4 regions of the Sphingobacterium sp. UGAL515B_05 genome follow, and region 1 is predicted to be linked to each of the others. Evidence: riboswitches for the same ligand, from Rfam matches in the RefSeq annotation. Region 1 holds a riboswitch; each other region holds the start of a gene.
What was found. Region 1 has a riboswitch for thiamine pyrophosphate ahead of thiM (hydroxyethylthiazole kinase). Riboswitches for the same ligand answer to the same signal wherever they lie in the genome.

Region 1 (8,163 bases):
TCTTGTTTGATGGATCAGCCAAACCTAAGATCATATACGATAGTAATACCTATCTGGCAGCAGCCAAACCGATAGTAAACACCAGCGCACAAATTGCATCAACGAAAGCTTCGGTACAATATAATGCCCAACATTTCTTTGATTCAATCGCACAAGTTCAATTTATTCCATCCGGTCAATATGCAGCGGCTATTATCGCAAATCCCGCTCTTCCTCTTTATTACAGTCAGCGTAAGAAGATATGTGACGGCACTTATGTAATGCAGCAGTTTTCGGACGAAAATGAGGTGCAATCCGGTGCAACGACGACGACCGTATATCAAGAAGGCAAAGAGATCACATCGAACAATCTTTCCGGGGGAAATAATTATTACAACAAAAGGTTCTATAATCAAGTAGGACTTATCGACTCCATACAGTACCTTCAAAACAGTAAATGGAGCAGCAGTACAATTTACAGGTATCTCCCAAATGCCATTATTTCCTACGATCCTACATTTGAATCGGCGATGATTTATCACTTGAACAGTAAACTCCAGGTTATAAAAAGTGAATCCATTCATTTTGTCTATCAACGGAAAGACTGGACCATTTACAGTTATGATCAACAGAATCGAATTACTGAAGAGATTTCGGGCCGAAATGATCAAAGAGAAAGTCGCGTCCACTATCAGTATGATAGTCCGGAAACAAGTGACTATTCGCTGCGTCAGACCTTCGATCAATCAGACCGCCTGACAGCTGAAATCAAGCGATCCTACCGAGCCAACGAAACGATTGATGAGTTTTATTATGAGGGTGTATTACAACAAAAATCAATTGTAAAAGACCGCGGAAACTGTACCTACGAAAACTTGATATATAACAAGGAGGGACAGTTAACGGCAAAGTACATACAGGTAAGGAAAACCAACTAAACAAACTGAAAAACTGCGCTAAACTCCGGAAATAAGATTCTTGACTTTGATAAAAAATATGCGACAAAATACGGCAAAAAACACATTTCTGCACTAATTTTGATAGCGATACAAAAACGTCAAATTGAGAAAAAGAAAACTGATCAGTCAACGCCATCCCATACTCTACTTTTTTGCGGTATGGGTAAGAAGAGTACAAAGAAAAGTCATCTGGCTAATTGACAACAAAAAATACAGCACAGCTAAATCAGCTGAAAAACTTCCCTTTCGTATTAAGAAGCATCAGTCTGTCTTATTAAAAAAACTGGGCGAAAATAATATGCAATTGCAGATTAACAAAGTTACCAACCTGAAAATTGCAGCTGCACAGATTAATAGCATTCTGATCAGACCGAAGGAAACCTTTTCATTTTGTAAACTCGTTGGACTACCCACTGTAAAAAAAGGATATCTGCCCGGAATGGAGTTATCCTTTGGTGAAGCAAGAGCGGGTATTGGCGGTGGAATCTGTCAAATATCCAACCTCATCCATTGGCTTGTTATCCATAGTCCACTCACCGTCAATGAACGTTATCACCACTCTTTTGACCCTTTTCCGGACGATGGCCGTGTTTTGCCATTCGGTAGTGGAGCTACCGTCTTTTATAACTATCGCGATTATCAGTTCACCAACAACACGCCTTACACCTTTCAAATAAACCTCTGGTTTACAGACAAATGTTTAGAAGGCGAATTGAGGGTCGATCAAGAACTTGACTTTGCCTATCATGTCTTTGAAAAAGAACATCAATTTCTTAAAATTGACAATCAGTTCTTTCGTAAAAATGAGATTTGGCGCGAGAAGTTTTTAAAATTTCAGGGTGGAAAGATTTTGGAAACCGAACTTTTGACCAAAAATTTTGCCCGGGTTACCTATACCCCTGTTGAATATATTGAAATGAGTGCCGATCAAAATACGGTCGATTAATTCAACAAGCTAAGTGATCGAAAAATGACGGATATGAAAAGTCCACTTTTTTGTTTAAGTTTGGTCTGGCTTTGGGGGTATTCTGTATAGAATTGAGATAGTCCCTTTGAACCTGATTCGGTTTATACCGGCGTAGGGAAAAGCAAAAATCCACTGTACAGCATACTCCTTTACTGCACAGGCTATCGCTCTTCTTCCCGCCAAGGCCATACAGTACATCTTAGCATATGTAAAAGGAATGGAAGATTCAATTATCAATTTATTAGAGCAGCTGAGGGTCGAAAAACCCCTCGTACACAACATCACAAACCTAGTCGTGATGAACAATACTGCCAACGCACTTTTAGCCCTAGGAGCGTCCCCTGTGATGGTACACAGTCCATTAGAAGTACGCGAGGTTGTCGATATTGCACAAGCTCTTGTCATTAATATCGGCACCTTGAGTGAAGCTACTGCCGAAGCTATGCTGGTTGCTACCGAACATGCCAATACCATTGGACGGCCATGGGTACTTGATCCTGTTGGTGCGGGGATATCAGCATTCCGCAATGATTTATTATCCAATCTACTGGATCTCAAACCAACGGTTATTCGTGGAAATGCATCAGAAATCATGACGCTGTACAATTTCAACCAACCGAACACAAAAGGAGTCGACAGCACGACAGCGAGTAAAGATGCCCTCCGATTTGGCCAATTATTGCAAGAGCAAACCGGCTCCATTATCTGTATTTCTGGAGAAGTAGACTATATCCTTTCGGAAGAATACCGGGTTGAAGTCTATAATGGTCACCCTTTAATGACGCAAGTTACCGGACTTGGCTGCAGCGCTACTGCACTCATCGGGGCATTTTTAGGTGTTACAGACCACTATTTTGAAGCAGCAGTTGCCGGTGTATCCATTTTGAGCTTAGCGGGAGAACGCGCTGCCCAAACCGCAGCTGGCCCAGGTAGCCTGCAGTTAAATCTCTATGATGAACTCTATCAGCTCAATGCAGAACGTCTAAAATCAACGCTCAAGATCAAACACTATGCGCATTAATCCGCTGTTTCCCTACCCTTTATATTTAGTCATTTCTGAGCGCGACTGTTATCCTCAAAATTGGCTAAATGTCGCTGAAGAGGCCATTATTGGTGGCGTCGATCTTATACAATTGCGCGAAAAAGCTGACGATCCGGCCACATTTTTGGATAAAGCCATCCGTTTGAAAAAACTGACCGATCATTACGGTATTCCGCTCGTGATCAATGATGCCGTAGCAATCGCGGACCAGATCGGGGCATGGGGAATACATGTGGGGCAAAATGATGTGCAGCCGCTCGCTATTCGCGAAAAATATGGTGATAAATTAACCATAGGCTGGTCCATAGAAGCTGTTCAACAGCTAGAAAGTCAACAAATGTGCGCTGTCGACCACCTTGGTGTAAGCCCCATTTTTTCAACGAGAACAAAAGTGGATACGATAACCGAATGGGGAATTTCGGGTTTAAAGCAACTTAGGACTAGGACGGAAAAACCATTGATTGCAATCGGCAGCATGAATTTGCAAACCGCTGAACAGGCTTGGAAAGCAGGTGCAGACTCCATTGCAGTCGTTTCGGCCATCTGCCGAAGCCAAGACCCCAGACAGGCCAGTGCACAACTAAAAGAACTATTAAAATGACAAAAGATAAAAAATACCGCGTCCCTACCGTACTCAGCATTGCGGGGTTCGATGGTAGTGGTGGAGCAGGCATACAGGCAGACACCAAAACGATATCTGCATTAGGTTGTTATGCCATGAATGTATTAACCGCCCTGCCAGTACAGAATACACAAGGTGTAAGAAATATTTATGAAATCCCTACTGCAGCCGTCAAGGATCAATTGGATGCGATTTTTGATGATATCTATCCCGGCGCAATCAAAATAGGGATGGTACACAATATTGAACTTGTGAAGCTTATTAGCAGCTATTTAAAAGAATATAAAGGGCCTATCGTCTTTGATCCAGTCATGGTGTCAACGAGTGGACACAAGCTCATTCATGATGATACAATTCAGGCCTGCATAGAACTTCTTTTTCCTTTAGCAACGCTGATTACACCAAATTTAGATGAGGTAGGTGTCCTGGTGGACGAAGTTATAGACAATGTCCTGAAGATGGAAAAAGCGGGAAATACCTTACTGGCAAAAGGCTGTCAATCCGTTTTGATTAAAGGTGGACATCTCCGTAGTCAAGAGCTAACATCGCTATTATTCCAGCAAAAGAATCCACCAATTGAATTCAAATCACAAAAAATTAACAGCAAAAATACACATGGTTCGGGTTGTTCGCTTTCTTCAGCAATTGCGAGCCATTTGGCACAAGGCGTTGGTCTCGATAGCGCGGTAGATTTCGCATTGGCCTATATACACGCAGCAATAGCCGGTAGTAAAGATCTTCTTATTGGCAAAGGAAATGGGCCATTAAATCACTTCCATAACCCACTTAAACTTATTCAATATGAACTGGACTGATCAAGCCTGGGATTCTATAACAACTATTTATTCAGATATACTTGCCATGCCGTTTATCGTTCAGCTTAGTGATGGTAGTCTTCCCCTGGATAAATTTCAATTTTACATGCAGCAGGATGCTTTCTATTTAGAAGAATTTGGCCGTGTGCTCGCCTATATAGGTGCAAAAAGTGCGGATAACCAACAAGCATTGGACTATTTCGAATTTGGTCGCAATGCGCTTCTTGTTGAAAGCGCGCTACACGAAAATTATTTTCGGGAATTTGATTTAAGTGCTGCCGACGAGAGCAACAAGATCGAACCAACCTGCCATCATTATGTCCATTTTCTTAAAAGCGTAGCCGCTTTCGAGAGCGTCGAGGTCGCTATGGCGGCAACACTCCCCTGTTTTTGGATTTATAAGGAGGTCGGAGATCACATTGTATCGACAGCAAATACACAGGAAAATCCCTATTCCAAATGGATAGAAACCTATAGCGGTGATGATTTTGCACAGGGAGTGATCAAGGCCAAAAACTATGTTGACAAAATTGCTGCAGAAACTACTGCAACAAAACGGGAGAAGATGCGACAAGTATTTGTAACAGCTTCCCAATTAGAGTATCAATTCTGGTTAGCGGCCTATACAAGAAGGGTATGGTAAAAAGAATATTGCAAACAGTCGACTGTCCGATACCGAACAGTTGATGTTCAAAAATGAGCATAAACTAAAACATCACCCATAAAACAAGGTATTGTTAATCAACGCCTTAAGCCAATTTAAAGTTTTGGCATCACTATTATACTATAGGTAGCAGTTAACAATCGGGTATAGGTACATGCACATTAGAAATGATAAAAAAAGGGAAATTAAAATGAAACTTTCAGTAGTAATATATTTAAACTAATAACAGAAAAATAATGAAAAGAATCTTAACCATTGCCTTTATTTCATTTTTATATGTAGCTCAGGCACAAGAACGCGAAACACGCAAAATCACTGCTCCAGATGGCATTTCATCGGCAACTTCATTACGTGTAGATTATATTCATTCTAATCGCAACGAGGTTGTTGTTGAGGCTGATAATCCCGAGCATTTATCCCTTATCGAAACGACTGTTAAAAACGGTACACTCTATGTGCAGTATAAGAGAAATTCACAAATTAGAAATGCGAGAAACAATCGCGTAACTGTTTACTCAAGCAAAATACCGACACGTTTTTCGGCATCATCCAGCAGTTCAATCTATACAGATGAAACGATTAAGGCAAACAAAATTTCTGTAGACGTATCCTCTTCCGCAAAAATATCGCTAAAAAAATTAATTGCGGATGATATAAACCTTTCAACAAGCTCTTCAAGTAGGTTAACGACAGAAGTCAGCAGTAAAAACTTGCAAGTAGCAGCAAGCAGTTCGTCTAAGCAGGAAATTGCGGGTAGCGCTTCAAATTTAAATTTGAACACCAATTCATCGGCATCGGTTGATATGAGCCGTTTCTCCACGACAAATGCCCAAGTACAAGCAAATTCATCTGCCAATGTGACGCTCAGCGTGAAAGAAAACTTACAGGGAAATGTTTCTACATCTGCAAGAATTGCGTTAAAAAATCAGCCAAAAAATGTCCAGGTTGACAAATCAACTAGCGGCAGAGTAGTGCTCTAATTTTTAGTGTGGTCTTTAAAAAAGACTGTTTATTTATGTTTAATGTTTAGTTAGCTTAAAGGTGATACAACCCCAGTATCACCTTTGCTTTTGTCTACCTTTTGCTCGCATCCCCCATTCCTTCTCCTTCTCCTTCTCCTTCTCCTTCTATATTTACACACTAATCACCTAAAAAAGCAGTATCAGGAAATTAGTGAGATCGAAAGCAATACCAGATTTCTGTTCAAAAAAAACTATTTTAGGTCTCGGTTTCACGACATTTTTGTATATTAAGATGCAATATAAATGACAAACTTTCGGCGTAATGGATAATTTTTTAGCGGCTTGTATAAAGCAATTTCAATATTACAAATCATTGGGTGATAAAACATTTACACAACTAAGCACTGAACAACTCTTTTGGCACCCCAATGAATCGAGCAATAGCATTGCATTAATTGTAAAACATTTAAGTGGAAATATGCTTTCCCGCTGGACCGATTTTCTCAGCACAGATGGCGAAAAAGAAAATAGGAACCGGGATCAGGAATTTGAGAACAGCTGGACAGATCGCGATGAGCTTATTACCTATTGGAATGCTGGATGGGCTTGTCTATTTCGAGCAATTGAATCGCTCGGAGAAGAAGATCTCGCTAAAATCATCTATATCCGTAATCAAGGCCATACCGTCATGGAAGCGATCTTGCGGCAACTCGCACATTATCCTTACCACATCGGGCAGATTCTCTATATCGGAAAAATATGTTTGGATGATAAATGGTCCTCCCTATCGATACCTAAAGGTCATTCAGCTTCCTATAACAGCGAGAAATTTAGCCATGAAAAACAGCAACAACATTTCACCTCCGAGTTTCTAAAAGGGAACCAGGAGAATATGTAGTAAATAAGCTTTTACACTCCATTAGCACAGTAATTACTTGAATGAAAGCATTGGATTTCACCCTATTTTTAGCAAACTTTTGAGTATATTTGTCCTACATGCAACTATCCATTTTATTTGATTTCATGCGTAAATAAGTTGTTTTAAGACTATGAAAAATTCGATTAAGATCATCAACAATTACGAGTATAAAAAGTTATTTCTACCTGATGTTTCTGAGCATAATTTATTCAATGAGAATAAAATTCAAGTCTATCGAATTGAAAATTACTTACGCAGTATCCTGATGCCTGTCATCCCCTATCGTACAACGTTTAATTTTCTCATTTTTGTAACGAAAGGATCCTTAACCCAGCATCTCGAAAGCGCGTCTTATACCCTTACCGAAAATCAGGTCATCAACATCAAACAAGGTAATATCACGGCCACGCTGGCAATCTCTGATGATGTCGAAGGTTTTTTTGTGGTCTATGAAAATGAAATTGTAACGGATATCGAACTCGGTATAAACGATATCAAATTTTTCAATTCCCATCCTTTTACCACACTTAAAGCCCATGTAGCGCATTGGATCCAGCAAATGCTTATATTATTGGAAGAGGAGCTTTTTACAGAAGGCCGTGTCATGGAAGTTTGCATTTCAATGATGCAATGTATCCTATTGAAAGTGATAAAATCAGATATCGAGACAAAGGCTCCGATGAGCAGGCAATTGGATATCGCTTTTCGTTTTCGCGAATATGTACAAAAATTCCACATTGATCATAAAAACGTATTATTCTATGCTAACTTACTGCATATTTCAGAAAATTACCTCAATAAATGTGTGAAAGAAGCGACCAATAAACCACCGAAACAATGGATCAGCGAAATCAGTATCTTACATAGCCAGATTCTGCTGCAGGATGCTACGAGAGATATCGCAGGTATAGCCTTTGAGCTGAAATTTCAATCCCCCTCTTATTTTACTCGGCTATTTAAAAAAATCACTGGATATTCACCCAGTGACTATCGAAAACATAAGTTTATGGCCGGCTAATGCTTTTTACGATAAGGCAGATTCCAGATTAAATCTACGGCTAGATAATGAACGCCAAAATCCACCTTATCATAGCCTTTAATTAAGTCGTTCATATACCCCAGATCCAATCGCAAAGGTGTCTTAGGAATATCTGTCATGTAATAGAAGCCCAGACGGGTCTCTTTATAGCCAAAGCTGGACCAGGTACTAACAGGTTCGTAGAGCTTACTGATT
Region 2 (8,163 bases), 1.9 Mb from region 1:
ACCCGTAGATGGATTAGGAAAGTTGACTATCTTATTCTTTCCGTTGGGACTGTACATGCTAATTTTTTCTGTGTTAAAAAATACAGGATTTAGCCTGCTGCTAACCTTTCCACTCCTATTTTTACATGCTTTTCAGATCGTACTTTTCTACCTGTATGGTGAGGACGGAATCGCGGTGGATATGTTCCTCAATGTAGCCTCCACCAATACTTCGGAGATCAATGAACTGCTCAGCAGCCTATTACCCTCAATCGCCTTAGTACTCGTGCTCTACGTCCCGGTTCTGGTTTTCGCTATACGCCAATGGATCCAAAAGAGCTATTTAAGCAATATCTTTAGAAGGAAGACTCAACTGTCAGCAACATTATTTTTAGTATTGGCTCTATTGTTATCCGCATTCAGTACACTAAAAAATAACGATCCTCTTATCTTCAAAAACGACATATATCCGATTAATGCGATAAACAATCTGGTTTTGGCTATTAGAAAGATAGATAAAATAAAACACTATCGGGAAACTTCAAATTTGTTTAAGTTCGATGCAAAAAGGGAATCATCAGATCTTTCAAAAAGACAGATTTATGTACTAGTCGTTGGCGAAACTGGCAGAGCCGACAATTGGTCGCTATATGGATATCATAGAGAAACGAACCCCTGCTTAAAGCGGCAAAGAAACTTGATCGTATTTAAAGATGCATTAACTCAGTCCAATACAACACATAAGAGTGTGTCGATCCTCTTATCGGATGTCAAAATCACTGATTATAATAGCATATACAAAAGAAAAGGTATTGTTGAAGCTTTTAATGAAACGGGCTTCACCACGATATCCCTGTCCAATCAAGCTGAAAATGGCTCTTTTATCGAATATTTTACCAAGAGTGCAAAAGTGTATAAAACGCTTCGCACGACGAACAAAAAAACCGGAGTCACTCAAAATCATTATGACGAAGAGCTTATCCCTTTAATGCAAAAGCAGATCCAGGAAAATAAAGGTGACTTATTTATTTTACTCCATACCTATGGATCGCATTTTAAATACATGGATCGCTATCCCGAACAGTTCAGAAAATACATGCCCGACCATATCAGTAATGTCAGCAGATCTGAACAGGACAGACTGGTCAACGCCTACGACAATACCATCTTGTATACTGATCACTTTCTATCATCAACCATTGATGCCTTGAACAAAACGAGTGCAAAAGTCGCCCTATTATACACCTCTGATCATGGTGAAGACTTGATGGATGATAATAGAAACAAATTTTTACATGCTTCACCGACGCCTACATATTATCAATTAAGAATTCCGTTTATTATGTGGTTTTCAGATTCCTATGTAGCCGACCATAAAAATGCCATACAGGCTGCAAGAATAAACAGTAAAAAACCAATTTCAAGCAATGCCGTCTTCCACACAATGTTGAATGCGGCCCAGCTGTACAGCCCTTATTTGGATACCACACTATCATTAATTCATAAAGATTTTAAGATTGCCCCGCGCCTCTATCTTAACGATCACGATATCGCTGTTCCTTATCGAAAGATGAACCTGAAGCAAATGGATATCGAAATGCTTGAAAAGAATGGTATTAAAAATTAACAAACAATTTGTAGCGTCAGTTTACCACTGCGAATAGTACTATCGAAAATTAAAAATATAATGAATATAAAATTACAATCATGGCTTTTAGTCCTAGCCTTACTTCCTGCTGCGACAAAAGCCCAAAACGAGAAAGTAGAGGCCCTACCCCTAGGTCATATGGACCAATGGCTAAAGCGGGAAGTTAAAGAGTCATTTGTTATAGGCGGGAAGACACAATACCTCTATGAAATTACAGGTTCCAAAGAGAAGCTTCCGATCAATACGCCTTATCAAAATAAAAACTCACCATGGGCAACGTCGTCCGTATTGGCCACTGTTAGTGGGATCACCAAAGGTAGTGTGACAGTATTTCCGGAAATTCGGGACAAAGGCTATGCTGCTCGGCTCGAAACACGGATTGAGCGCGTAAAAGTATTTGGTGTAATAAACATTAATGTCTTAGCATCTGGAACCATTTTTTTAGGAGAGATGCTTGAACCCATAAAAAGTACAAAGAATCCTCAAAGTAAACTTATAACCGGTATTCCATTTTCAAAAAAACCAAAAGCCTTACAATTTGACTATAAAGTCATCACTGGAGGAGCTTCTAGATACGTCAATGGCTTGGGAAACGGTTCGGATGCAAAAAGAACCGACAAAGCCGAAATACAGATTCTTCTACAGAAAAGATGGGAAGATAAAGATGGAAATGTTTATGCGAAACGCATTGCTACGGGATGGAAATTATTGGATAAAACCGTAAGCAACTGGATAAACCAATATCGTCTACCCGTGAACTATGGAGATATCAGTAAACAAGGCTATTATACATCAGATATGCGGCTAAAAGATAATTCAGATGCTTATTATACTAGAAATAGCAAAGGTGCTATCGTTCCAATCCATGAAGTAGGCTGGGGAACTAAAGATGACGCCGTAACTCATTTAATTGTACAGTTTTCTTCTAGTAATGGCGGTGCTTATATTGGAAATACCGAGAGCCGCCTTTGGGTTGATAATGTTGGCCTGGTTTATGAGTAAAAGTGTAAAATTATAAATAGATTGTAAAAAGGATCAATACAGCTTAAAAATGCGAGTTCTAAGGATCTTAATTGGTGAATCCAAAGAAAAAAAATTGGCACAAACTCAGCGAGCCGCTGTATTCACCGCATAAATTTACATTCCTAAATAATAAGAAAGACCATCAAATGATGGTCTTTCTTATTACAAATCCTTCTGTAATAACTTATGTTGCGAAGCCGTAAAAATATTCCGGAAGATTATATTGATTTCATGATCAATGGCGGCCCCCGAAATTCCGGTATGCGGATAGAGCCTTATTGTATTTGTCAAGATAGATTCCACAAAATCTCGACTTTGCACCCCTATCTGTTCATAAATCGCTGCATTATCATTGCCATCATGAAGATTTACCCAAGAAAGAGCGGCCAAATTCATTACTGTTTCCCTCCGATTAACATAATCTTGCTGAAAGTCATCGAGTACCCTAAACGCTTCTTTACTTTCAGTCTTCTCCCATTTGGATTGATTGCTTTTTAACACAAATAGTTTTTCGATTAAATCCAGAAAGCGCTTATACATTCCCGTAAAGTTGGCCAGTAAAGTCAATTCCGCAAAAGGCATAAAGGGATATTGATACAACAGCTCGCTACGTGTACTTTTTGCCGCATCAATCTCAAAAGACTGCCTACCATCAACGAGTATGTCTTCCAGCGAAAAGGAATGCGAAGCCGTAGCCTCCAATCCAAATGTATCCCAGTCGTAATGCACCAGTACATGGTCACGATCCACAAAAAATGATTTTATCAGTGGTTCACCTTTTTCGTCCAAAACGGGTTTTCCTGCCTCCTGAATTGCAGCATTTAAGGTAAAATGGGTTAAATGAGGAGCTCCGGTAGCATATTTCCAAAAACCGCGGAGCCGATAATGTTCCCCTTCACGTGTAGCTGTACCTGATGCCTGTCCACTGCCGCCAAAACAAACCCGATACGTTTTGAAAATCTGATCTCCTAAAACCGGATCAATAAAACCGACAAAGAGATTTGCTCCCGAGCATAACGTTACTGTCCAGGCTAATCCCCCATCCCAATAAGCCAGGTCAGCCAATAAATTGAACCCTTCAGGTAGACTTAATCCCAATCCACCCAATGCAGGTGGAACCCAGATCTTAAACCATTTCCGACGAAAAATGAGCTCGAGTTGTCCATCCGACAATGTTTTCTGATGGATTCCCTTAGTCTGATTATCTTTCAGAATGGCGATATCTTCGCTACTGAGTTGCATATCTTTCTTCACTTATTATTCTCCTCCAATTAAAATATCCACTAAATGCCATAACAAATAAAAACAAAGTCAAACCCGAATAAAGAAATAACCCTTTATGGATCAATAAAGGAATTGCCATCAGATTACTAATATTCAACAATATCCAATTTTCTATCTTCCGTTTTGCCAATAACCACATCCCTGCCCAAGCGGTACAGGAAACTGCAGAGTCCCAAAGCGGTACATCCGAATCCGTTAAATGTACCAATCCGAAATAAAACAACAGAAAAGCGAGAGCGCAGATTCCCCCTACTATCCACCATTCTTTCGGCTCACAATGCGTTATGGGAGCAGCAACATCACTACTATATTTCCAATAGATCCAGCCATAGATGCTCATGACCAAATAATAGAGATGTAGCAATATTTCTGCATATAGTTTCGCATGGAAGAGTACGTATACTGAAATTAAGATACCAATAATCCCAAAAATGTAATTGATCGATTTATTTTGACGGGAAAACCAAACCTGTAAAATACCAAAGGATACCCCTAACCATTCCGCGATGGTGGCCTGTTGGATCTGTTTTATAAAAGCTTCGAAAATTGTTTCAGAAGTCATCGCCTTGTTTATTATTTCGTGTAATTCATAATAAACCTATGGGAGAAAAACGGACGTTTTTATTGAAATTAAATCCCTACGCCAGCATTACCTGGATCAGGTATATAAAAGCGATTGTATAAGGAGTTACAATCGCTTTTATTGGGTATAATCTCAGCCGAGAATGACCATGGTCATTCCAAGCACCCCATAAGTATATTTTCTGTCGAATTGATTATTCTATATCAATCAATTTCAACGCTTTGTGCGTCCGCGTACGCGTTTCTTTACATAGTTGCGCATCATCGTTCAATGATTTCCCATGTGAAGGAATCATTTCACGTAGTTTTTTACGGTATTCATCTGACTTCGCACGTTCAGGGAAACATTTCTTCAACAGGCTGATCATGATAGCAACTGACGTCGAAGCACCAGGAGAAGCTCCTAATAGCGCAGCAATAGAACCATCTGCACTAGAAACAACCTCTGTACCAAATTCCAAAATTCCACCTTTCTTTTCATCTTTCTTGATGACCTGAACACGTTGTCCTGCTTTCTCGATAACCCAATCCTCCAATTTAGCTGTAGGCATAAATTGTTTTAAAGACTCTAGTTTATCTTTTGGTGACTTCATGACTTCAGTAATAAGATACTTCGTCAAAGGTAAGTTGTCAAGTCCGGCGGATAACATCGGGCGGATATTGGACAATTTGATGGAAGCAGGTAGATCGAAGTAAGACCCCTGTTTTAAGAATTTAGTCGAGAAACCTGCATATGGTCCAAACAATAACGCTTGTTTGCCATCAATATAACGTGTATCTAAGTGCGGTACAGACATTGGAGGAGCACCAACAGAAGCTTTTCCATACACTTTCGCATGATGTGTATTTATGATCTCTTCATTTACACAACGTAGCCATTGGCCCCCTACAGGAAATCCGCCATAGCCTTTCGCTTCTGGTATTCCAGATTTTTCCAACAACAACAACGAGTGGCCACCGGCCCCAATAAATACAAACTTTGCTTTGATTTCTCTCTTTGTTCCTATCTTTAAATCTTTGACCTCCACTTCCCAACGGCCATCGTCTTCACGTTCGATGTCGATTACTTCATGGTTTAAGGAGATCGAAATATTTTCTTTATTTTCAAGGTTAGCGATCAAATCACGTGTCAACGACCCAAAATTAACATCGGTACCCAGATCCATTTTTGTCGCAGCAATTTTTTCATCGGCCTCGCGTCCTTCCATCATCAATGGAATCCACGATTTCAACAATGCCGTATCTTCGGTATACTCCATCCCTTTGAACAAGTTTTGGGTCGTCAATGTTTCCCATCTTGTCTTTAGGAATTTAGCATCTTTTTCACCAAAAACCGCACTCATGTGTGGAATACTACGGATAAAATTTTCAGGTTGGGCAATAATGCCTTTATCAACGAGGTAGGACCAAAATTGCTTAGACACTTCAAATTGCTCAGCAATTTTAACTGCTTTATCAATCTTTACAGAACCATCTTTCTGTTCGGGGGTATAATTTAACTCGCATAAGGCAGAGTGACCCGTGCCAGCATTATTCCAAGCGTCAGAACTTTCAGCAGCCACAACATCCAAACGCTCAAGAATTTCAATATTAACGTCTGGGCTTAATTCATTGATTAGAGTACCCAAAGTAGCACTCATAATACCGGCGCCGATCAGAACAACGTCAACTTCTTTATTTGATTTTTTGCTCATGTTTTTGTGATTGATGCAAATTTAATATAGTTTTTGGTAAACGTCCAAGTCTTTTGTCAAAAAACTGTACTTTTTAGAACCACTTATTCAAAAATACCATTGATTTATTAAAATAATCCTAAGTGAGCGATCGCTTACCGTAAAATTCTAAAATTGTTTCCGGAAAACACTCCCCCACTCCAAGATAAACACAAGGTCAGCACACAATGTTTTCCTATTTTAAACCGTTATTTATCGAAAGATTTTGTGTTATAATATAGTTTTAACATTTTTGCAGAACATCGAAAGGCAATAGTGTATACAATAGCTAAAAAACAAGATCATTTATTCGCTGATACGATGGTATCGAAAAAACACAAGCACTGTGGCATAACCAAGATAAACCAAATGGAAACGAGTTCATGTTTCGTATTGAATTCCAGTAACAGACAGGCTGTGAGAGAAAGACAGGGCGTTGAAAATGGACATAAATGCCTAAGTGTGAATAATTGAAGAACAAATAACTTATACAGATGAAAATACTTGAAGGAAAAATTGCTTTAGTAACAGGAGCATCAAAAGGAATCGGAAGGAAAATTGCAGAAGTGTTTGCACAACATGGTGCTAACGTCGCTTTTACATATCTTTCTTCTGTCGAAAAAGGACAGGCGCTGGAACAGGAGCTTCAGGCTTTCGGTACCAAAGTGATTGGTTATCGCTCTGACGCTTCAAAATTCGAAGAAGCAGAACAATTAATCAACGCGATCGTTGCCGATTTTGGAGGATTAGATATCGTTGTAAATAATGCCGGTATCACAAAAGACGGCTTGTTAATGCGCATGACCGAGGAGAATTGGGATGATGTATTAAATGTCAACTTAAAATCCGTCTTTAACGTTACAAAAGCCGCTTCGAAAATTATGATGAAAAACCGTAAAGGTTCATTTATCAATATGTCTTCAGTTGTGGGCGTTCAAGGAAATGCTGGTCAGGCAAATTATGCGGCATCAAAAGCCGGTATTATCGGGTTCACAAAATCTGTCGCAAAAGAGTTAGGTTCTCGTAATATCCGTGCAAACGTAGTTGCACCAGGTTTTATACGCACCGAAATGACAGATGTATTGGATCCTAAAGTTGTGGCTGGATGGGAAGCCGGGATTCCATTGAAACGTGCTGGAGATCCAGAAGACGTTGCCAATGCTTGTCTCTATTTAGCATCTGACTTATCGGCATACGTAACCGGACAGGTTCTACCTGTTGATGGTGGTATGTTATAAAAATTAACAATGTGAGGTCAAATTTTTTAAATTTGACCTCACATTGCCCCTTATTTATCTTTACTGCCCTACTCCGATCTATCCCTTAAACCTCAATATACTGAACACAGAGGGCTTTCCCTTTCCTTCTGATTACAGAATTTACAACCTCTGCATACCTGTATTGTTAGTACTAGCAAATAGCTTCAATAGATCTCCGATAAGAAGGAATCTATAAGTCCTCACAATATTTCCAAATTTTAGTTAATTTTGTCCATTAAATTTTTAAATGCCATGACGAACTGGAAGGATTTTTTTGAGATTAAAACCGAGGATGATTTTAATCAACATTGTTTAGATACCTACCAATTCCAAAGTCAGCATTGTAAGATTTACCGTGACTATATAAGGATCCTAGGAAAAGAAAAATCCCCGATACAGCACTATACCGAGATCCCCTTCTTGCCTATCGAATTTTTTAAAACCCAACAGGTTATCGCAGCTGGAATGGACGCCGAAATTGTGTTTTCGAGTTCGGGGACAACAGGTATGGTTACCTCAAAACATTTGGTCGCCGACCTCAATATTTACGAACGTACCTTTCGTCGGATTTTTGAAGATTTTTATGGTCCGCTGAGTAATATTGCAATTCTGGCACTTCTACCCTCTTACCTCGAAAGAAGCGGTTCTTCTCTAATCTATATGATTGATGATCTCA
Region 3 (8,163 bases), 2.7 Mb from region 1:
GGCTACGGATTTACCCGTAACGGTGAAAACACGTCTTGGCTGGGATGACAACACAAAAAATGTATACGAAGTTGCCGAAAGGTTACAAGATGTGGGGATCAAAGCACTTGCTATTCATGGACGTACGCGCGCGCAGCTGTATAAAGGTCAGGCGGACTGGTCTATGATTCGTGATATCAAACGCAATCCGCGCATCAAGATTCCAATTTTTGGCAATGGCGATGTAGACTCTGTCGAAAAAGCTGCGGCATGGCGGCAGGAGTTTGAAGTGGATGGCATTATGATTGGCCGTGCAGCAATCGGATACCCCTGGATCTTTAGAGAAATAAAACATTTTTTCAATACTGGTGAGCGTTTAGAAGGACCAACTATTGCCGAACGTGTCGAGGTTTGCAGAACTCATCTGAACAAATCCATTGAATGGAAAGGTGACAAATTGGGTATTTTTGAAATGCGCAGGCATTATGCGAATTACTTCAAAGGAATCCCTAACTTTAAAGAACACCGAATGAAGTTGGTCAGCTTACAAAGCCAAGCTGAGATTCTTGAGGTACTTCATGAAATTGAACACAATTTCTCAACAGAAATGGTATAATCCTGAAGTCCACAATTTATAAGGAAAAAGGTCGTGCTAAGTTAACATTAGCACGACCTTTTTTCTGTTAAGCATCTTTATTTACGAATCGCTTGAGCTGATTTCGTTCCATCAAAAATACACCTCCAATGTAAGCAACTAAAAGCCCATTACCAACGAAGACATTATGATTAAACACAAAGTAAGAAAGGTAGGAGAAACATATTCCCGCGAATATATACATCAGGATCTTGCCCAATTTATAAGGTATAGGATAATGTTTTTGCCCCCATACATAAGATAGCACAACCATAGAAAAGTAGGCCAGAAATGTGACTATTGATGCGCCCACATAACTGTATCTTGGGATCAGATAATAATTTGCAACGATGGTAATTCCTGCGCCTACCAATGAAATATACAAAGCGTAACGTGTTTGGTCAGAAAGCTTATACCAGACCGAAAGATTCATATAGATTCCCAACAGCACATAATTGAATAGTAATAGCGGAACGATGAAAAGTCCAGACCAATATAAGTCACGAGTTTCCACATTTCCTTTAATAAAATACTTCAGCCAGTCAATATTAGCTGTAATCCCCAGCATAACTAACATCATGGCAATTACGAAATATTCCATAATCAACGCATAGGTCTTCTTTGCATTAGCATTTTTTGCATAAGAAAAGAAAAATGGTTCGGCGCCCAACCGAAAAGCCTGAACAAAAATGCTCAGAAACATCGCTAATTTTCCAACGGCCCCATAGATCCCCAGATCGCGATCACCAATATCCTTAGGCAGGTAGATTGGCAACACAATTTTATCTAAATTTTCGTTGATGATATAAGAAATATTAGCTATTAAAATCGGAAAGCTATACGATAGCATCTTTAAGATTAGCTGCTTTTCGGGTTTAAAATAAAACCCTTTCATTTCAGGCAGGAGCAACAGGAAGGTCGCCGCACTTGCCACAATATTAGAAATAAATACATAACCTATCCATTCATTTCTATACCAGCCGGAACACCAAGTACCCAAAGCACCACCATCTTTTATCAGATAGGGAACTAGCGCAATAAAGAATAGGTTAAGAAGAACCATAATACCGATGTTGGCCAATTTGATAGTACCAAATCGAATAGGCCTTCCCTCCGATCTCAATTTCGCAAAAGGAACAATAGCTAATGCATCCAATGCCAATATGAGGGCGAAATATTTTACATAACTCTCGTAATCGGCATTGTAAGTTCCCTTATTCAACCAACTACCAATGGTGCCAGCAAAGACAATGGCCGTTATAAAAAATAATGTAGCCAAAAAGGCAATGACGATAAAACTATTATTGAAAACCTGCTTTTTATCCTTTTCTTCGACTTTTTGGAGAAACCTAAAAAAAGTAGTTTCCATACCAAATGCCAAAACAGCATTGATCATGGATGCCCAGGCGTACATGTTGGTAAATATTCCGTAAGAAGCAGGTGGGTATTTGAGGACATACAATGGCGTCATGACGAAATACAGCATACGGGCTATAATCGTACTCAGGCCATAAATCATGGTCTGTCCGGCGAATTTTTTAAGTACTGACAAGGCGAAACGGCTTAAGATTGAACTCTTTTAACTACTTCAAAATTGGAAAAGCCCTTCATTTCGCCTTCCTTTACCTCAACACTTTCAACGATTGCACCCTCGGGCCCTTCTTGGCAGAACTCCAACAGTGAATCTAGTGCAAAATCGTCGCCCTCGCCCTCGATATAAACAGAACCATCTTTTAAATTGACAACAAAGCCCCTAACACCCACTTGATCTGCAACCGCCTTGGCTGTCAATCTAAAAAAGACTCCCTGTACTTTACCTCTTATTGAAATATTCAAATGTTTCATCTGTAACTTATTTTTTCTTCCATCGGTCAGATGGAATTTACCATGACTATAGTGTTGTTATTAAAGTCATGAACGGTTCAATAAGAGCAAAAGTACAGAAGTTTGGGGAATTAAATACTACGCTAAACGTTTTACCTTAACATCTTCATTGAGGCGCATGTGTTCCATCCCTTCCAACAACACAATCCCAGGTTTTTTACCCACTTCGAGTGACCCAAATTCATCCTCAATGTTCAACGCGATAGCACCATTGATTGTGGCCCATTGAATGGTCTGCAAGAAGTCGAGATCCTCAAAGTGCGCATGCAACACTTTTAGCTCCTCCAAAATGGACAATGTATCGTTTGAAGCTAAACTGTCTGTTCCGATGACTAAACGCTGTCCGGCATTCATAAAATTCTGAACCTTTGGTAATGTTCCCTCAATATAAAGGTTGGCCTTTGGACAGAGACACCACATCACATCACGGTCCATACGTTCTACAAAATCCAAATCTTTAAGAGAGGTATAGGTGTTATGAACCAACAATAATTTATTTGGATAAGGCAAATAAGGAAGATAAGACTGAATCGAATTTCTTGCCTGCGCCTTAATCGCATCAGCATTTTTCCCTATACTTTTATAAAAGTCCAAGAACTCACCCATTTTATAACGGAACAGTTTATTCTCCTCTTCACTTTCTTGATTGTGAATACTGATAATATTTGTTTCCGAAACCATCTTCTTGAACTTTTTGAAAAGTACCTTCGAACACGAGTATGGGGCATGTGGCGTAATCGATACATGGCCATTCCTAAACTCCTGGGTCAATGATTTAGCCTCCTTTAATTTAAAGTCCGCTTCATCAGGTTCAATTCCAAGCACCTCCACAAACGTGTGATACAGGATCTGAGAATCTTCCTTTAATTTTGATGAATTATCAGTGTTGGCGTGATCTCCGACTGCGACAATACCATTTTCGTACATCTCTCTATCGGCTTTAGCCATCGCATCGTCGATTTTCTTCATCGATGCCGATCGCGTAGTCATCACCTTACTCAGAAAGCTTGGAAGTCCTGTCCCTTTAGGAACAATACCTTTCATATGCGACAATTCAATGTGGCAATGTGAATTGATAAAACCTGGAATTATCACTCCTTCATATTTCTCAACCTTAACTTTATCTGCAGGTGTAAATGAAGTTGGGTCATAGATACCTTGAATTACTCCCTCCTCATCTACCGAAACAATACCGTCTTTTATCGGCATTGAAGTAATCGGTAGAATATAATTAGCGCTTAAATATTTTAACATTTTATCTCCTCACTATCAATTTAGTAACTAAAATTTTTTGACCTGTATAAATACATACCTCTAGTAGAAAAATTCATGCCAAGGTACCTAAAAAGAACAATATATACCAAAAACAACAATTTCCATAAATTTTTAACCAAAAGGAAATAATATCATAAATCCGCACTTTTCCATTTGTCATAAATTACTTCTTTATACTTCATTTCAATTTTAAATTTATATATTCGCAACGTCGAATAGGGGTGCCTTGTTTTGTCAGGAACACAAATAAAGGCTGAGATTATACCCAACAGATTAAATTCTGTGCACCTGATCCAGATAATGCTGGCGTAGGGAGAGGTTAGTTAAATAGTGCGGTCATAGTAACCCCTTGCTATGATTTGTTTAACTCAAACAAAATACATTACCATGATCAAATTTTTGATTTGTAGCTCCTTAGCTACTATTTCAAGCCAAATTGCCATTGCGCAACAAAATCTGACAATTAGAACTATAGACAAGAGCAATCAAAATCCCTTACAGAATGTCTCGGTGTCCATAGATGGACAGGCACCCATCACTGGCCAATCGGACAAAAATGGACTGATTAAACTATATCGTATCAATGCAGGTAAGCACCAGATCCAGGTATCATCACTTGGCTATAAGACATGGAGTCGAAATGTGGATGTTAAAGACAATTTGGAGCTTACGGTAGCATTAGAACCAAGTACTATTCAAATGGAAGAGGTGCTTGTTCAATCTACCCGTGCCAAAAGAAATGCTCCTACAACCTTTAAAAACATCTCCAAAGAAGAAATAACGCGTAACAACCTCGGCCAGGATATCCCATTCCTTTTAAATCAGACTCCATCCGTGCAGGTCAATTCCGATGCCGGTGCAGGCATTGGTTATACCGGAATGACAATCAGGGGATCGGATAATCAACGAATCAACGTAACATTAAATGGAATCCCTTTAAATGATGCGGAGAGTATGGGTTCATTTTTTGTAAACCTTCCCGACTTTGCCTCTTCTACCGAGAGCATCCAAGTTCAGCGCGGTATTGGGACTTCGACGAATGGTGCCGGATCATTTGGAGCCTCATTAAATATTCAGTCCAATACGTTAGTCGAAACCCCTTACGCAGAACTCAACAATTCATTTGGCTCTTACAATACCTGGAAAAATACAGTCAAGGTAGGTACCGGACTAATCAACGACAAATTTGCCTTCAATGCTAGATTATCCCGTATCAGCAGCGACGGTTATATCGAGAGAGGTAGTTCAGACTTACAGTCTTTCTATGTGGACGGAGGCTATTATGGCAAAAAACATATTTTAAAAGGGATTGTATTCTGGGGAAAAGAAAAGACATATCAAGCCTGGAATGGCGTTCCTGAACCATTGATTACTGGCGATCGATCGCGCATGGATGACTATGCAGATAATGCACTCGAAATCTCGGGCGCAGAGAAGGATCGTTTCATGAACGCAGGCCGGAATTATAATCTATATACGTATCAGAATCAAACAGATAATTATACGCAGAAACATCATCAACTTCATTATACCAATATCCTGAACGACAAATTGACACTCAATACAGCCCTACACTATACAAGAGGTTATGGTTACTATGAAGAAATGAGACCGGGAGATAAACTAAGTAAATACGGTTTGCCTAACGTCATCATTGGTAAAGATACCATACAAAAAACAGATCTCGTCCGTAGGAGATGGCTTGATAATTATTTTTATGGCATGACCTATGCCCTAAATTACAGACCGAATGATCAGCTTGAAATTACTTGGGGTGGAGCTTATAATCAATACAAAGGAAAACATTATGGCCAGGTGATTTGGGCACAATATGCATCAACCGGTTTTCTCGACGACAAATATTACTTCGGGAAATCACAAAAAAATGATTTCAGTAATTTCTTAAAGGTCGATTACAAACTAGACAAGTGGATATTAATGGCCGATATTCAATATCGGAATGTAGATTACCACATGTATGGTGATGACGATAAGGTAAAAAATTATAATTATCATCCTAAGTTTAATTTCTTGAATCCTAAAGCTGGGGCAACATATTTGCTAAATGACCATTCAAATGTATACGCTTCTTATGCCTTTGCACAAAAAGAACCTGTTCGCAAGGATTTTATAGAGAAAAATAGCGCCTTACCAGACCCTAGCCCAGAGAAAATGCAGGACATCGAATTTGGCTATCGCTTTACAAATGAAAAATTCAACATCGGATTGAATGGATATGGTATGTTTTACAAAGATCAATTGATCCCAACAGGCGAAATCAGTGATACGGGCTCTCCAATTCGACAAAATGTCAAAGATAGCTATAGAATGGGGCTTGAATTCGATGGATCATGGAACATCAGCAAACAGTTCAACTGGAAAGCAACAGCTAGTTTCAGCCAAAATAAAATTAAAGATTTTGAAGAGGTTATAGGTAATACAAGGATATTTTATTCAAAAACAGACATTGCTTTATCTCCGGGAACGATTTTGTCAAGTAATTTTTCTTATAGTCCGATAACATCACTTACATTCTCTCTTCTATCCAAATTTGTAGGAAGACAATATCTAGATAATTCATCTGCGAAAGAGAGGAGCATTTCCTCTTATTTTGTCAACAATCTGTTAGCAAACTATAGCTTTACAGCTTTAGGTATCAAAAACATCAGTGCAACTTTACAGGTCAACAACATACTCAACGAGAAGTACGAAGCCAATGGCTACACCTTTGGCTGGATGGAAGGTGATACCCGAAAATATTATAATTTCTATTTCCCTCAGGCACCAACAAATTTCCTATTGGGCTTGAATTTCAAATTTTAGAAACAATTTATTTAAATAAAAAAACGTCTCTTTTTTCCTGAGGAAGCAAGAGACGTTTTTCATTTAATATGGCGGATAAATTGCACATTACATCGTGTTTAACAATCGGAATTTTTACCTTTGGTTTTATACTTTTCATTATGCGCGCAGTTATACAACGAGTGAAAAACGCCTCTTGTACGGTAGATAATCAGATTACAGGCCAGATCCAGAAGGGTTTAATGATTTTATTAGGAGTTGAAGAAGCAGACACAACAGAAGATCTGAAATGGTTAGGACAGAAATTCATCAACTTACGCATCTTCGAGGATGAACAGGGCCTGATGAATAAATCGATACAGGATATAGACGGAAATATCTTACTCATCTCACAATTCACCCTCTTTGCTCAAACAAAAAAAGGAAACAGACCTTCTTTTATCAGAGCAGCAAAACCGGATAAAGCCAAACCAATGTATGAAGAGATGGCTTTATTGTTAAGTCAATTGCTCCAAAAAGAGGTTCAACTTGGCATATTCGGAGCAGACATGAAAATCGACCTATTGAATGATGGCCCAGTTACCATCGTAATGGATACAAAAGATAAGGACAACTTTTAATTTTTTATTGAACAAGATGACAATTAAAGAAGCACAAGAAGTTATTGACAAGTGGATCAATAGTACCGGAGTACGTTATTTCAACGAACTGACAAACACCGCCATACTCATGGAAGAAGTCGGTGAGGTTGCCCGAATAATGGCTCGGCAATACGGAGAGCAATCTTTCAAAAAATCAGACAAAGAAGTCAATTTAGCAGATGAAATGGCCGATGTATTATTCGTTTTGATATGTCTTGCCAATCAAACGGGAATTGATCTAACAGAAGCTCTGGAACAAAATCTTCAAAAGAAATCAATTCGCGATGCCGACCGCCATAAAAACAACGAAAAACTTAAATAATTGGAGATCGTATTGTTTGTACAACTCTTTGTGATAATATTTAAAGTTTAAATCGAATACGATGTATAAATTCATAACCTATTCGCTCATAGCGAGCATATGCCTTGCCTCTTGTGCGACGAAACAACAGCTAAATTCTAAGGTCGAGCAGGCCAGTACTTTTAATAAGGCTGCCGTAGTCACAGCGCATCCTTTGGCTTCAGAAGTGGGCGTAAAGATTTTAAAACAAGGTGGGAATGCAATAGATGCTGCAGTTGCCGTCCAATTTGCTCTTGCAGTTGTTTATCCAAATGCAGGAAATATTGGTGGTGGCGGCTTTATGCTCTACCGCGATCATCGGGGTAATTTAGATGCCTTAGATTTTCGTGAGAAAGCCCCTCTAAAAGCATCCCGGGATATGTATCTCGATGCCCAAGGTAATGTTATTCCTGAGTTGAGTCTTTACAGTCAATTGGCCTCAGGCATCCCTGGGTCTGTTGCCGGTATGTGGGAAGCACACAAAAAGTATGGCAAGTTGCAATGGAAGGATCTCGTACTCCCGGCAATACAGCTCGCCAGAACAGGTTTTAAAATCAGTCAACGACAAGCCAATGAGTTTGAAAGCCATAAAGATCGTTTTGTCAAGC
Region 4 (8,163 bases), 380 kb from region 1:
ATCCAAATGAAAGTTGGTCTCTTCCACTTTCTTATTCAGGTTAGCTGCAACACGGGCTTTCATTTCATTGGGTACAACACCCCAATAGAGTGGTACACTCAGTTCGGTCTGTGTTCCATTGCTATAAACACCCTTGGAAGCATCTAAAAATTTAGCATTGATGGCCGTCTTAATTTTTCTGCTCAGCAGTTCATATTTTTGTTGATCTGCTGTGTAACCAAACAATTTGGCAGCAGCAGCCAAGACGCTCGCATCTACATAAAAATAAACAGATGAGGTCAACTCCAGATTGGACTGTGACTTCACCGGTACCCAGTCTCCACGCCCAAACGTTGTCAACCCAGATGGGCTGATTCCGTCTACATAATCGACATAGCGTTTGATATTTAGGTAGCATTCTTCTAATGCATGTGGATCTCCATAAAACTGATAGATCTGCCACGGAATGATGGCAATGGTGCTTGTCCAATCCAAACCATTTGCGGTACCATAGCCCCATCCCCCAGTTGGAATAATATCGGGTAAGACACCATTCTCCTGTTGTTCATCACGATGATCCGCCATCCATTTTTCATAAACTGTTATCCCATCAAAATTGTATAAAGCTGTTTCAATCGCAAGGTGCCCATCCCCTGTCCAGCCGTTCTTTTCCCGTTGCGGACAGTCTGTAGGATAGCCCATCAAATTGGACAAGTAGGCATTGTTAGTCGCTTTCCATAGTTTGTTAACCAAGGCTGATGATGTCTTGAGCTGTCCAATAACAGGCACATCACTATGCATAAAATAGGCGGTCACAGCCGAACTATCCAATGCAATGGCGGCACTACTGCTAACTTCGACATAACGAAACCCTTTGTAACCGAACTTGGCCATAAACTCATCATCGCGGCCACTTAAGGTCAATATATCGGTCTGAAAGGGCTCCTTTTCCTTATCGCCCCGATAATATACATCAATATTGGACTGATCAAGATGCCCATCGGCCTGCAATCGCTCACCATGCTTGATACGCAGAATAGTACCCGCAGCTCCTTTCACTTTAACTTTTGTAATCCCCGCCATATTCTGGCCCATATCGAACACATAGGTACGTTGGTCTATCTTTGTCACTGATTTTGGCTTATAGGACTTCACGAGCCGAATCGGAACCAGCTGTTGGGAAACGATATGTGCTGATGGTGCATTTCTATACTGAACAACCTGCCAGGCCGAATCATCGTATTTTGGTTTATCCCAGTTGGGTATTTCCAATCTTGCATCGTAATGCTCACCAGTGTAAATATTATTATAGGTGATTGGCCCCGAAGCAGTCTTCCACTGCTTATCCGAAACAATGGTTTCCGTAGTTCCATCTGTATAAACGATTTTCAGTTCTAAACAGAAGGTTGGCCGGGCCCGCCATGGTGCTTTATCAAAGTTCCAAACGGCCAATGGTTGGTGATTATACCAGCCGTTCCCCAAAATAACGCCAATGGCGTTCTCTCCTTTTTGAAGCTGTTGGGTTACATCCGTCACGACGTACAACGTACGTCGGTCAAATCGGGTGTACATGGGATCCAGACGATGGTCGCCAACGCGCTGGCCATTAATGGAAAGTTCATATAATCCTGCTGCGGCAATATATGCGCGGGCAGATTTTATCTGCTTATTTGCCTTAAATTCGGTTCTAAAATAAGGCGTTTCCCGCGCATGAATATCCTTATTGTCGCTGATCCACTTTCCTTTCCAAAGGTTTTGTCCCATCATGCCCGTTTCAAAAGACGCTATTGCCGAACGTGTTGATACACCATCCTTATCCCATACTTTAACCGTCCAGAAGTACTTGGTCTGTGGCTTTAACTGTGCGCCGTTATAGGGCACTAACATAGCCGAGCTGAACTGTTTGCCACTATCCCAGTTATCTTTGGTCTCTCGCAGCAGTGCCAGCGAATCTTGCCCTAAAAAGATCTGATAAGCCTGTTGTACCGCACCTTTACGTTGATCATCAAGTCGCCAGCTAAGTCTTGGGTGGATTGCATCGATACCCAATGGATTGACCAAATGTTCGCATGTCAGCTGCACGGCGCTGCAGTTGTTTTTAGGTTGGGCATAAGTGTTGCTAGCGATACACAACAGTGCTGTCAATAAAATCTTACGCATTGAAAGATACTATTCTTGGTGGTTATTAAATTGTTTTAGCTGATTCAAAAAACTAATATATCAATTATTTCCCACATATTAACCTGCACTGTCCTGTGCAATAAACCCAAGTCTGCAAAATAAAATTCTTGCAACTTTCATAAAAATAACCTTATCTTAGTCGCAACTTTAGGGGTGTCTGCTCGTGCAGGCTGAGATTTTACCCTTAGAACCTGATCCGGATCATACTGGCGTAGGGAAAAGTGAGCTGTCTACAAGGTGCATTGCTGTGCCTTTGTGTAGCCATTCCTAAAGTTTTACCAAAAAAATTAAGGAATGGAACTTACAATAAACCATCAGATTCGATTTTTCGACCCCACACTTACTTCATTGGAAAGCTTGTTGCTTTTGGAATTATCCGGCCAAACTCAGGGCGTGGCTGTAGCTATTAACAACAAAGTCATACCCAAAAAGGACTGGGCTACGACACCACTAAAACCGCACGATCAGATTATTTTAATCACCGCGTCCCAGGGCGGATAGCTATTCCCCAAAAATCAATCGAACCGAGTAATTCACCCCAATAAGAAAAAAATGACAGCTGAAAAAATTACGCAATCGCCCTTTCCAAATGCAAAGAAAATTTTTGTATCCGGAAAACTATTTCCTATTCAAGTCGCTATGCGTCAAATCTCCTTGAGTCCAACCAAATTAACGAATGGAGAAGTAGAAATTAATCCCCCGGTAACAGTCTATGATACTTCTGGACCATATACCGATGACACCGTCCATATCGATATCCGAAAAGGCCTCCCGCGCCTTCGCGAACAGTGGATCTTAGATCGTCAAGATGTCATACAGCTGCCTGGCACCAGCTCTGAATATGGGCAAAAACGCCTTTCTGATCCAACGTTGGATGAACTCCGATTCGCGTATAGCCATAAACCGAAAGTAGCCTCTCCCGGTAGTAATGTTACCCAATTACATTATGCAAAGCAAGGCATCATTACCCCAGAAATGGAGTACGTTGCTATCCGTGAAAACCAACGTATCGAGCAGCTCACGACCAGTACCCCCGGAATGGATCATCAGCATAAGGGACAGAATTTTGGTGCCAGAACACACGATAAAGCAATTACACCAGAATTTGTCCGTGAGGAAATCGCAGCCGGAAGAGCAATCATCCCCAATAATATCAATCACCCTGAAAGTGAACCCATGATTATCGGGCGCAACTTTCTTGTTAAAATTAATGCCAATATTGGCAATAGTGCTGTAAGCTCAAGTATAGAGGAAGAAGTTGAGAAAGCAGTATGGGCCTGTCGTTGGGGAGCCGATACCATCATGGACCTATCCACTGGCAAAAATATTCACGAAACCCGCGAATGGATTATCCGTAACTCGCCCGTTCCAATCGGTACAGTACCGATCTATCAGGCGCTCGAAAAAGTGAAGGGGGTGGCCGAGGACCTTACCTGGGAAATATTCAAAGATACTTTGATTGAACAGGCCGAACAGGGTGTTTCTTACTTTACCATACACGCTGGTGTACTGCTTCGTTATATCCATCTCACCGCGTCTCGAGTAACGGGAATTGTCTCCAGAGGAGGGTCTATCATGGCCAAATGGTGTCTTTTCCACCACAAAGAGAACTTTCTCTATACGCATTTTGAGGAGATCTGTGAGATTATGAAGCGATATGATGTTGCTTTTTCACTTGGCGATGGTCTCCGTCCTGGAGCCATTGCAGATGCAAACGATGCTGCTCAATTTGCGGAGCTAGAAACACTGGGCGAGCTCACCAAGATCGCCTGGAAACACGATGTTCAGGTGATGATCGAAGGTCCGGGCCATGTTCCTATGCAATTGATCAAAGAGAATATGGATAAGCAATTGGCTTGTTGTGACGAAGCACCATTTTATACCTTGGGACCCTTAACAACTGATATTGCTCCAGGTTATGACCACATCACATCAGCCATTGGAGCTGCGATGATCGGATGGTATGGATGTGCGATGCTTTGCTATGTGACCCCAAAAGAACATCTGGGCTTACCAAATAAAAAAGACGTTAAAGACGGTGTAATCACCTATAAACTAGCTGCCCATGCGGCCGATTTGGCCAAAGGACATCCGGGTGCACAATACCGTGATAATGCCTTGAGTAAAGCGAGATTTGAATTTAGATGGGAAGATCAATTCAACCTTTCCCTCGATCCAGATACAGCGCGTGAATATCATGACGAAACGTTGCCTGCGGATGCGGCCAAAGTGGCTCACTTCTGCTCCATGTGCGGTCCCAAATTTTGCTCGATGAAAATTACGCAGGAAATCAGAGATAGTGCCGCACAAGGAATGCGGGAAAAATCGCAGGAATTCATCGCACAAGGAAAAGAGATTTATTTATGATCATCGCTTTGACAGCAGCAGAAACGATCCCTTCTGAAAAAGGGATTATAGATGCTTTGTTCAAAGAAGGACTTGATATCCTGCATTTGCGCAAGTATCATTTTACGGACCTACAAATGTCCAGGTACGTTGAATCTATAGATTCAACGTACCTGGACAGATTGGTCCTACATTCCCACCCTCACCTATCGGCTGAGCTCGGAATCGCACGTATTCATATGAACGAAAAGAATAGAAAGGATAGATCAACAAATCAAATGCTCTCTACAACAATCTGTTCGACATCTGTGCATGATATCGATCAATTCAATAGCCTTGATGAATGTTGGGCCTATGCTTTTCTAAGTCCATTATTTCCGAGCATCTCAAAAGTCGGGTATGGAGTGTATAATGCAAGGTTGGATCAGCTCCCGTCACGCTCCAACTTTACTGTTGGTCTCATCGGTCTTGGAGGGATAAACCAAGACAACTGCCTTATTCCGATGCAGCAAGGTGCAGATGGAATTGCCTTATATGGTACTTTATGGAAGCACCCTGATCCAGTTCAAAATTTTATAGCATGCAAACAAAAACTATGGAAAAACTCCAATATATATCGCAGGGACAAACATTAACTGAACAAAAAAATAACATACTGAAAGCGCTGGATGCGGGGGCCAAATGGATACAGATCCGATGGAAGGAAGCCGATGAAAAGAGCCGCTACACGCTTGCAGAACAGATCAAGCAAACCTGTTCCGAATTTGGTGCCAGCTGTATCATCAATGACCATCCTTCACTTGCAGCAGCGGTAGACGCTGATGGCGTACATTTGGGATTGGATGACTGCAGCGTCACAGCTGCCCGGCACCTATTGGGTGCAGGAAAAATAATCGGCGGTACTGCCAATAGCTTTGCGGATGTAAAACGTAGAATAAGTGAAAACTGTGACTATATCGGACTCGGACCATTCAACTATACCACAACAAAACAAAAACTAAGTCCCCTATTGGGGATTGCAGGATATGAGAACATCATCCAACAAGTCCGCCTAGCAGGCTTGCCCCCTATTCCAATATTCGCAATTGGCGGTATAAGCCAACTTGAAGATATCCAACAGCTATTAGAAATTGGAGTTTACGGTGTAGCACTCTCCGGAATCGTAACCAAGACTCCAAACATTGTTTCATCCATCAATAAAATTTTATTATGAGCAACCTACATATAGCCGATCGCGTATTTGAATCCAGATTATTTCTGGGTACGGGCAAATTCGGTAATCTCACAGAAATGAGCGATGCCATTGTGGCTTCGGCCTCCCAATTGGTCACTGTTGCCCTCAAACGAATCGACCAGACCAGCGCAGACGACAGTCTCATCAGTGCGCTCGATCTGGCGGCGATCCATTTGCTTCCCAATACTTCGGGAGCACGAACTGCTGAAGAAGCTGTGCTCGCGGCCCAACTTGCACGGGAAGCATTGGAAACCAACTGGGTAAAGCTGGAAATTCATCCCGACCCCCGTTATTTACTGCCCGATCCTATTGAAACCCTGCGTGCAACTGAATCGCTGGCCAAACTGGGTTTCGTTGTCATGCCCTATATTCACGCAGATCCAGTACTTTGTAAAAGATTGGAAAATGCAGGTACAGCAGTTGTTATGCCTTTAGGTGCTCCTATTGGTAGTAATAAAGGGCTTCGCACACTGGACTTTCTCGAAATTATTATTGAGGAGAGTAATGTCCCTGTGGTTATAGATGCTGGGATCGGAGCTCCATCCGATGCTGCCAAAGCCATGGAAATCGGAGCGGATGCAGTCTTGGTCAATACGGCAATTGCGGTCTCAAATAATCCGATACGTATGGCCGAAGCATTCAAAGAGGCCGTTATCGCTGGACGAAAGGCTTATGAGGCCGGTTTAGGAAAGATCGGATCACAAGCATTCGGTTCGAGTCCCTTAACTTCATTTTTATTTGATTGATGATTCACTTATGACAGATTTCAAAACGATACTCGATGAATACTCCTGGAATGACGTCCACACGCAGATTTATGACGCTACCAATCAGGATGTACAACATGCGTTAGAAAAAGACCATTTAACGCTCGCTGACTTTAGGGCGCTCATCTCACCGGCTGCAGCACCGTATCTGGAACAAATGGCACAAAAAACACAACAAATCACCCAACGTCGCTTCGGTAAAACCATACAGCTCTATGCCCCTCTTTACCTGAGCAATGAGTGCCAAAATATCTGTACATATTGCGGTTTTAGCATGGACAATAAAATTAAACGCAAAACCCTCAGCAACACCGAACTATTACTGGAGGCGATGGCACTTAAATCCATGGGAATCAACCATATTTTACTCGTTAGCGGAGAAGCCAACAAAACTGTCGAGATCAATTATTTCCTAAACGCTATTCGACTTTTAAAACCTCATTTTTCACAGATATCCATTGAGGTACAGCCCCTGGAAGAATCCGAATACCGACTACTACAAGCCGCAGGGGTTTATGCAATTTTGGTCTATCAGGAAACCTACCATCGAGAAGTTTACAAACAATATCATCCGAAAGGAAAGAAGTCCAATTTTGACTATCGTTTAGATACGCCTGACCGTATAGGCCGGGCCGGAATCCATAAAATCGGTCTGGGGGTATTACTTGGGCTAGAGGACTGGCGGGTGGACAGCTTTTTCACCGCGGCACACATTGCCTATTTGCAAAAACAATATTGGCAGACACGCTATTCCATTTCCTTTCCACGCTTACGACCAGCCGCAGGTTCTGTTGAGCCAAATTTTCATTTGGCAGATCGTGATCTGCTGCAGTTGATCTGTGCATATCGTCTGTGGAATGAAAATTTAGAAATCTCGATTTCAACCAGAGAAAACCAAACCTTCAGGGATCATATCATACCCATTGGCGTAACCACCATGAGTGCAGCTTCAAAAACCAATCCTGGAGGCTATGTTGTCGATCCCCAAGCTTTGGAACAATTTGAAGTAAGTGATGAAAGAAATATGGAAACAATAAAAAATCAAATCCGAAAAATGGGCTATTCTCCAGTGATGAAAGACTGGGAAAGTAATTACGCGGGTATTGTACGTTAAATACATGAAAAAAGATAACATTTTTGATCGCTATAGCAGACAGATTTTTATCGAAGAGATTGGCGTTGCCGGACAACGGAAGATTATGGATGCCAAGGTATTGGTCGTCGGTGCAGGCGGACTCGGGAGCCCTGTCGTTCAATATTTAGCCGCGGCCGGTATAGGCAAACTTGGGCTGGTTGATTTTGACCGGGTTGAAATCCACAATCTTAATAGACAGATCATTCATTCCGAAAATAATATAAACCAAGCAAAAACAGAAAGTGCCGCAGCCTATATACGACAGCACAATAGCACAATTGATTTTGAGCCCTTTCAGGTAAAAATAGATGCTGACAACGCGCTAGCAATGCTCGCTCCCTATCATATTATTGTCGATTGCTGTGATAACTTTGCAACGCGCTACCTGCTTAATCAGACCTGCCTACAACTCGATAAACCTTTGGTATACGGCAGCATCTATGGCTTTGAAGGGCAGCTGGCTGTCTTTAACTATCAGGGTAGTAAAAACCTGTTGGATATCTTTCCAACGCCCCCCGATC

Region 2: linked by a shared signal. The riboswitch ahead of pnuC (nicotinamide riboside transporter PnuC) and the one ahead of thiM (hydroxyethylthiazole kinase) in region 1 are both predicted to bind thiamine pyrophosphate.
Region 3: linked by a shared signal. The riboswitch ahead of OK025_RS05535 (TonB-dependent receptor) and the one ahead of thiM (hydroxyethylthiazole kinase) in region 1 are both predicted to bind thiamine pyrophosphate.
Region 4: linked by a shared signal. The riboswitch ahead of thiS (sulfur carrier protein ThiS) and the one ahead of thiM (hydroxyethylthiazole kinase) in region 1 are both predicted to bind thiamine pyrophosphate.

What each region holds. Positions count from the first base shown of each region.
Region 1 is NZ_CP109907.1:4,069,811-4,077,973, reverse strand. It holds gene OK025_RS16500 (hypothetical protein) at 1-917, shown strand, start outside; gene OK025_RS16495 (VanW family protein) at 1,042-1,884, shown strand; TPP riboswitch at 1,948-2,040, shown strand; gene thiM (hydroxyethylthiazole kinase) at 2,123-2,926, shown strand; gene thiE (thiamine phosphate synthase) at 2,916-3,548, shown strand; gene thiD (bifunctional hydroxymethylpyrimidine kinase/phosphomethylpyrimidine kinase) at 3,545-4,384, shown strand; gene tenA (thiaminase II) at 4,371-5,027, shown strand; gene OK025_RS16470 (GIN domain-containing protein) at 5,285-6,028, shown strand; gene OK025_RS16465 (DUF1572 family protein) at 6,333-6,908, shown strand; gene OK025_RS16460 (helix-turn-helix domain-containing protein) at 7,060-7,947, shown strand; gene OK025_RS16455 (DUF2490 domain-containing protein) at 7,944-8,163, opposite strand, start outside.
Region 2 is NZ_CP109907.1:5,970,291-5,978,453, forward strand. It holds gene OK025_RS25005 (phosphoethanolamine transferase) at 1-1,606, shown strand, start outside; gene OK025_RS25010 (PCMD domain-containing protein) at 1,667-2,629, shown strand; gene OK025_RS25015 (acyl-CoA dehydrogenase) at 2,813-3,892, opposite strand; gene pnuC (nicotinamide riboside transporter PnuC) at 3,879-4,496, opposite strand; TPP riboswitch at 4,552-4,696, opposite strand; gene OK025_RS25025 (malate:quinone oxidoreductase) at 4,711-6,210, opposite strand; gene fabG (3-oxoacyl-[acyl-carrier-protein] reductase) at 6,723-7,466, shown strand; gene OK025_RS25035 (acyl transferase) at 7,740-8,163, shown strand, end outside.
Region 3 is NZ_CP109907.1:1,352,428-1,360,590, forward strand. It holds gene dusB (tRNA dihydrouridine synthase DusB) at 1-595, shown strand, start outside; gene OK025_RS05520 (lipopolysaccharide biosynthesis protein) at 663-2,132, opposite strand; gene OK025_RS05525 (acylphosphatase) at 2,177-2,458, opposite strand; gene OK025_RS05530 (amidohydrolase family protein) at 2,576-3,751, opposite strand; TPP riboswitch at 3,980-4,105, shown strand; gene OK025_RS05535 (TonB-dependent receptor) at 4,160-6,595, shown strand; gene dtd (D-aminoacyl-tRNA deacylase) at 6,736-7,194, shown strand; gene OK025_RS05545 (nucleotide pyrophosphohydrolase) at 7,211-7,537, shown strand; gene ggt (gamma-glutamyltransferase) at 7,599-8,163, shown strand, end outside.
Region 4 is NZ_CP109907.1:4,446,558-4,454,720, reverse strand. It holds gene OK025_RS18220 (alpha-L-rhamnosidase) at 1-2,139, opposite strand, end outside; TPP riboswitch at 2,300-2,395, shown strand; gene thiS (sulfur carrier protein ThiS) at 2,455-2,661, shown strand; gene thiC (phosphomethylpyrimidine synthase ThiC) at 2,713-4,527, shown strand; gene OK025_RS18205 (thiamine phosphate synthase) at 4,524-5,141, shown strand; gene thiE (thiamine phosphate synthase) at 5,087-5,719, shown strand; gene OK025_RS18195 (thiazole synthase) at 5,716-6,486, shown strand; gene thiH (2-iminoacetate synthase ThiH) at 6,497-7,621, shown strand; gene OK025_RS18185 (HesA/MoeB/ThiF family protein) at 7,626-8,163, shown strand, end outside.